Regions from separate parts of the Paraburkholderia sp. D15 genome, predicted to be linked through region 3. Evidence: riboswitches for the same ligand, from Rfam matches in the RefSeq annotation. Region 3 holds a riboswitch; each other region holds the start of a gene.
The links. A riboswitch is a leader RNA that binds a small molecule or an ion and turns the genes downstream of it on or off. The one in region 3 is predicted to bind cobalamin.

Region 1 (2,262 bases), 420 kb from region 3:
TCCGCGTCTGGCCGGTATCCGGGCTGACGACCTCACGCGCTTTGCCTTCCCGTCCGGACGCGTCGATTTTCATCGAGGTTTTCATCGGACAGTGGCGTCGAAAAACGCATGCGCGGCGCGGGTTCGCGGCCCTCGCGAAAAAACTGTCGAGGTGCCGCCGAATGAAACGCCGCTGGTCGCTTACCGTTGCGGGGACAGCACAGGTTAAGCGCACGAGGGCGCGGCCTGTTTCCCGTTTAACTGCACACGCGAACGCATGTGCGGGCACCAAACGCGCGCATACGATAGCACACGGCGCCCCGCCCGATAAGCCTTCCCGGCCGATGCCGCCTTGACGCCGAGGGCCCGCGCGCCTACACTCGCACGCACTTTGGTGCTCGCGTGCGCGCCTCCCGCGCACGCAGTTAAACGGGAAACAGGGCGCCTGTCCGCATTGGACCGGTCAACCTGTGCTGCCCCCGCAACGGTAAGCGAAATGTGGCGTCGGTTCATCACCGGCGCCGCGGAGCCGGCTTCGATGTCCACGCGCAAGGCCGCGTCGGCATATCACCACTGGGCGAGAAATTCCTCGCCCGGGAAGGGGAAGCGGCGCTTTCGCCAGCCCGGATACCGGCCAGAACACGCAGGACCAACGCCGCGGGGATGCGGCGCGCGTCCATGATCTCCCGCTTTCTGTTTCCCGTTGTCGCGGCAACGCCGCCGTTCGTCCCCGTGCTTCGTGATCTATCCGGTTTGTCGTCGTGGGACGCAGCGCGTGTTGTTCGCGCCTGCCACGCTTCCGTTCAGATCGCGATCAGGCGCGCCGGCGTGCCCGTGCAACTCCCACGGATGGACCTCACGATGGACAAGCAAACCCGCCAGGCGCATTCAATGCGCAAGATCCCCGTCACCATCGTCACGGGCTTTCTCGGCAGCGGCAAGACCACGTTGCTGCGGCACATTCTTCAGCATGCGGACGGCAAACGCATCGCGGTGATCGTCAACGAGTTCGGCGAACTCGGGATCGATGGCGAGATCCTCAAGGGTTGCGGGATCGGCTGCGACGAAAACGGCGTGGAAACCGAAGGCCAACTGTATGAACTGGCGAACGGCTGCCTGTGCTGCACCGTGCAGGAAGAGTTCTTTCCGGTGATGGAAAAGCTCGTCGAGCGCCGCGACGAGATCGATCACGTGCTGATCGAAACGTCCGGTCTCGCGCTGCCCAAGCCGCTCGTGCAGGCGTTCAACTGGCCGCAGATCAAGAGCAGCTTTACCGTCGACGCGGTGATCACCGTGGTGGACGGCCCGGCCGCGGCGAGCGGCCAGTTCGCCGACAACCCCGTCGCCGTCGATGCGCAGCGCCAGGCCGATCCGAATCTCGACCACGAGTCGCCGCTGCACGAATTGTTCGAAGACCAGTTGTCGGCGGCCGATCTGGTGATTCTGAACAAGACCGATCTGCTCGACGCCGCGGGGCAGAGCGCGGTCGAGGCATTGATCCGCGACGAGATTCCGCCGCAGGTCAAAATCGTGCGCGCGCAGATGGGGCAGCTCGATCTGCATACGCTGTTCGGTCTCGAAGCGGCATCGGAAGACACGATTCATTTGCGCCACGACCATCACGGTTCCGTCGACGACGCCGATCACCATCACGACGAATTCGATTCGGTGGTCGTGCAGGCGGACGTGCATTCGCGCGAAGCGGCGATCGCGGCGTTGCAGACGCTGGTCGAAACCAGCACGATCTATCGCGTGAAAGGTTTCGCGGCATTGCCGGGCGCGCCGATGCGTCTGGTGATTCAGGGCGTGGGCCGCCGTTTCGACAGCTATTTCGATCGACGCTGGCAGGCCGGCGAAAGCGGCCCGAGCCGTTTCGTGCTGATCGGCGAAGACCTCGATCAGCCTGCGTTGCAACGTGCGTTCGACGCGGCGCTCGCTTCGGCCGATGCATCCGTTGCGTCCGCTGCGTCCGCTGCGTCCGCTGCGTCCGCTGCGTCCGGCACGCTCGCCGCGAACGGAGCATAAGCGCTCATGCATCTGCTGCGCACGACGCCGGGCGGGTTTGTCGACGATACCCAGGGCGTGATCCGTATCGATCAGCAGCCCGCGGAGATCGTCGTGCTCAGTTCGGCCGACACCACCCTGTCGCTGCTGGCCAGCGTGGTGCCGCGCCTCGGCGACGGTTTTCCGAGCGTGCGTCTGGCGAACGTCACCTATCTGCGTCAGCCGGCATCGGTCGACTTCTATCTGGAAGACGTGCTGCAACATGCGCGCGTGGTGGTG
Region 2 (2,262 bases), 650 kb from region 3:
TGGTCTCGGGAGAGCCGAGCCCGCCGGCGTTCGTGAGTTACGACGCGTTTCTGCGCAAGCCCGTGGAAGGTGCCGAGCTTCTCACGACCATGCGCCGACTGCTGATGGACAAGGTCGGGCACCGGTCGCGATAGACGTCACGTCGTCGCTTCAGTTATCCCCAGTTTTTGTTCGCAAGCCTGTGGATAACCTTCCCACAACCGCGGCAACCGCTTGATCCAATTACCTTATCAAGCGGTGCGCGCGGTATGCCACCTGCCTAGATCGCCGCGCGCCGGACCGGCCGCACGAAAGCGCTGCGCTCGACCAGCGCGCCGAACAACAGTCCGATCGTGGTCCACATAATGACCTGCATGCCGATCGCCGCTACGCGGAATTTCCACAGCAGCACGGCGGGGAAGGCCGCGGGCACTTCGTTGATCACCGGCATCGACAGCTGCACGGCCGCGATAATCGCGACGAACAGCACGCCTGCCACGATCGATCCATTCCATGCGCCGAGCTGCACGGCCAGACGTCGACGCACTTTCAGCGAGAACACCATCGCCGCGACGGAAATCGCGATCATCAGAAAGAACAACCCGGTGCGCATGCCGATCGTTTCGGGGTCACCGACCGATGGCGGATTCGCCGGATACTTGATGTTCGGCACGATCACCAGTGCGATGAACGCCGCGAGCGCGAGCCAGGCGGACAGAGCCCGCGCACTCGCCGCGCCGACCCGGCCATACGCATACGCGAACACCAGCGAGAACAGCCCGCCCACTGCCGCGCCGTACGTCACCACGCCGGTGAGCAGACCCAAACCGGCCTGGGTCTCGCGGCTCACGATTTCCGGTTCGGGCGCTTCGCCTTTAGCGGCATCGGCTTTCTCCTCGAAGGAGATCGCCTGATCGACCTGCGGTTCGCCGACCACGCGGGCGAAACCGAACGTGAGCAATCCCGCGGCGATGCCTGCGAGCATCCCGCGTACCAACAATTTACCGACCATGTTCGACTCCGTTAGTGGCAGGGAAAGCCGAGCAGATGGCGGCCGTCGTGCACGAACTCATGGACGTACATGCCGGGCACGAGCGACGTGGCGCCCTCTTCCGCACCCACGAAGTAAATGGCGAGCAACAGCAGCAGGCCGCCGAACACGATCCACGGCAGCAATTCGCGCAACGGAATCGGCGTGGGTTGCGCAACGGGCGCATTGGCGGAATCGAATACAGCTTGGGTCATGAATGACATCTCCTGGGGTAACGCGCCCCGATAGTCGATAGCAAAGGGAGTGCGCAAAGCTCGGGTCTGGCTGTTGGCAGAAGAAGCCAATTACAGTGGCGCGACCGCGCCGGGTTCTCACCGGCTTCCGTGCTTCGCAACGCCGCTATTCTACGCGCTAAACTTTCGCGTTCGATAACCGGTAAGTGCGTGCGCCGCATGGGCGCTGGGCGCTGGGCGCTGGGCATCGATGTAGCTTCGAGGGATTCAACGGAATGGACATTCGGCTTTTATTGATCAGTCACGCGTCGACCGCCGCGATGCGCGCGGGCCGTTTCCCCGGCGATGTGTCGTTCGACTCGCTCGATCAGCGCAGCATTGCCGAAATCGATGCCACACGTGCGCATCTTTCGATTCCGGGTGATGCCAGCGCGTTGGTCAGCCCGGCGCTCTGCGCACGTGCAACGGCGCAGGCGCTGAAGCTCGCGGCAATCGTCGATGCCAATCTGGCCGATGTGAATTACGGTGCGTGGCAGGGTCGGCGTCTCGCCGATCTGCTGACCGAAGCGCCGCAAGAACTCGGGGCATGGATGCATGATCCCGACGCCAAGCCTCATGGCGGTGAGTCGTTCAGCCAACTCGTCAAGCGCGTGGGCGCGTGGCTCGATTCGCTCAGCGATCCGGCAAGCCAACGGACGCTCGACGATAAGAACAAGCTTCGTACTATCGTCGCGGTCACTCACGCGCCGGTCATGCGGGCGGCGATCGTCGTGGCGCTCGGTGCTGCTGCGCAGGTGTTCCCGCGCATCGAGATCGCGCCGCTGTCGATCATCGAATTGCGCTGCTCGCGGCGAGGCTGGACGTGGTGGCCGGCAGTCGGCTAGCGGCGACGCGTTGGCCCCCCCCTCGTCCCCGCTATCGCCCTTTCCCGCGAGGCTTGAATTCCAGTTCAGGTGGTGCGATGTCGGGGTGCGCTTCGTAGAGCGGTTCGAGAGCCAGAACATACACCTGGTCGAGTAGTTGACCCATTGCCCGACGAAACGCTTTGAATTCGTCGGC
Region 3 (2,262 bases):
CACCAGGAACGCGCCGACGTCGCCGTCTTTCAGTTCGCCCGCGATCAGCTGCTCGAAAATGCGCTGCTTGTCGCGGTTCAGGTCGTCGACCGCGCCGCGATAGTCGCCGTGATCGGGGCGCCGTTCGGGGCTGCTCGCTTCGACGATGCGATAGCGCCCGCCCTCGACGAAACGTTCGATGATCTGCCTGCGCAGCGCGATCAGTTTGTCTTTGGCGGCGCCTTTGTCCATTACGAAGAACACGTCGGCCTGGTTGAGCGCTTTGATCGCCTGGACGGTCAGGTAGTCCGGATCGCCGGCACCGATTCCTATGATCAGGATTTTTTTCATCAAACGGATTTCCGGTTGGCGTGAATCAGCGGCATGGGATGCGTGGCGATCGACTCGATGCAGGGGGGAACAAATGAGGGAGAGAAAACGGCGGAAAAACGGATAGGAAGGCGGATAGGAAGGCGGCTCATACGATGATCAAAACATATTGCTTGATGAATCATAGCGTGACTCCCGCACGGTGCGGTATTCGATCGATTGGGTGGCCGCGGACGCAGGCCGCGCTCGCCAGCAGGGTGCCGGCCGCGAAAGTGTTGCGCGAACGTCCGACCGGTACCGCGAATCATTGACGCGCGGCCCGTCGAGTCGTTACGCTTGCGCCCTGATGGTTCCCCTGACGGGGATCAAAAGGGAATGCAGTGAGGGGCGTACGCGCCCCGAGTCTGCGGCTGCCCCCGCAACTGTCAGCGACGAGTTCGCGCCCAACGTGACCACTGGGTGACCGGGAAGGTCGGCGCGCAACGACGACTCGCGAGCCAGGAGACCTGCCATCGACCGAGGTCTGCGCAAACGCATCGGGCGGGGTGTCCCGATGCGCCGGCACCGCTCCCATGCGGTCGCTCGTTGCAAGGACGGCCCAACCTCAGGACCAGTCATGTCCCTCTGTTTTGATCCATGCGCTCCATCGTCGGAGGCGCAACACCTTTGCATTCGTCTTTGCCTCGGCATTTCCGTAACAGGTATCGCCACGCCATGAAAATCCATCATGTTCTCATGACGTCCGCGCTGACCGCCTGCGCATTGCCGATCGTTTTTCCCGCAGCCGTTTCGTCCGCCTACGCCGCGGACGACGCGAGCTTGCCGCCGGGCCAGCCGTCCGCGCAAACCACCTTGCCGAATATCGTGGTGACCGGCGACACGCAGCATCTGCCGCAATCGTTCGATCAGCGTTATGCGTCGACCCAGGTATTGACCCGGGCGGATCTCGACCGGCTGTCGCCGGCCGACCCCAGCATCACCCAGGCGCTGGCCACCTTGCCGGGCGTGACCGTGGTCCAGAACGGCGGTCCGGGCGCCACGGCATCGGTCAGCATTCGCGGGTCGAGCGGCAATCAGGTGGCGGTGTTCATCGACGGGATTCGCGTCGGCTCCTCGACCACGGGGCAGGCCGAGTGGGCGGATCTGCCGACCTCGGCGTTCGATCGCGTGGAAGTGATCTCCGGTCCGGCGGCGGCCTCGTTCGGCGCGGATGCGGTGGGCGGCGTGGTGCAGCTGTTCACGAACCACGCGGCGAATCAACCCAACCGCACGACGGTGTCGTTCGGCGGCGGTTCGAACAAAACCTTCGATACGCAATTCCGCACGTCGGGCAGCATTCCGTCCAGCGGTCCGCTTTCGGCGCTGTCGGGGCTGACGTATTCGCTGGGTCTGCACGACTACAACACGGCCGGCATCGACGCCACCTTGCCGTTCGCTTACGGCCACGAAGCCGGCCGCAATCCGTACCATGCGCAGGACGTGGACGCGCGGCTCGGTTACGCGCGCGACAACTGGTCGATATCGACCTTCGCGCTGTATCACAAGTCGACGTTCTCCTACGACAACGCCGGCGGCGACGACCAGCAGCTCGATCATCAACTGACCACGGGCGTGTCGTTCCATGTGGACATCACGCCGTATACGCAGTTCGACCAGTCGATCGGCTACGCGTACGACCGCCAGTTCCTCTACGCGAACGATCCCACGCTCGGCACCGACGAAATCGATTCGACGCGCTTCAGCACCTCGACTTCGCTGACGCATCAGGAACATGGGCACACGTTGTTCGGCCTGCCGCTGTCCGGCGAATCGAAGATCGCCTACGACTTCTCGCGCGAGCAGGCGTTTCTGCCGATCGACATTCCGTCGGGCGTGCCGGCGCGTAACGACTCGGCGGTGTCGCTGCATCAGTCGGCGGTGCTGGGGCCGCTCACGCTGTTCCTCGCGGGCCGG

Region 1: another riboswitch for cobalamin. It lies ahead of cobW (cobalamin biosynthesis protein CobW); the one in region 3 lies ahead of LFL96_RS22340 (TonB-dependent receptor).
Region 2: another riboswitch for cobalamin. It lies ahead of LFL96_RS25290 (CbtB domain-containing protein); the one in region 3 lies ahead of LFL96_RS22340 (TonB-dependent receptor).

Annotation. Positions count from the first base shown of each region.
Region 1 is NZ_CP110396.1:156,105-158,366, reverse strand. Features, by position in the region: cobalamin riboswitch at 1-287, opposite strand, end outside; cobalamin riboswitch at 355-633, shown strand; gene cobW (cobalamin biosynthesis protein CobW) at 829-2,004, shown strand; gene cobN (cobaltochelatase subunit CobN) at 2,011-2,262, shown strand, end outside.
Region 2 is NZ_CP110396.1:1,225,868-1,228,129, forward strand. Features, by position in the region: gene LFL96_RS25280 (response regulator) at 1-134, shown strand, start outside; gene LFL96_RS25285 (CbtA family protein) at 260-991, opposite strand; gene LFL96_RS25290 (CbtB domain-containing protein) at 1,003-1,224, opposite strand; cobalamin riboswitch at 1,266-1,404, opposite strand; gene LFL96_RS25295 (histidine phosphatase family protein) at 1,479-2,087, shown strand; gene LFL96_RS25300 (hypothetical protein) at 2,119-2,262, opposite strand, start outside.
Region 3 is NZ_CP110396.1:579,436-581,697, reverse strand. Features, by position in the region: gene cobF (precorrin-6A synthase (deacetylating)) at 1-330, opposite strand, end outside; cobalamin riboswitch at 640-838, shown strand; gene LFL96_RS22340 (TonB-dependent receptor) at 1,024-2,262, shown strand, end outside.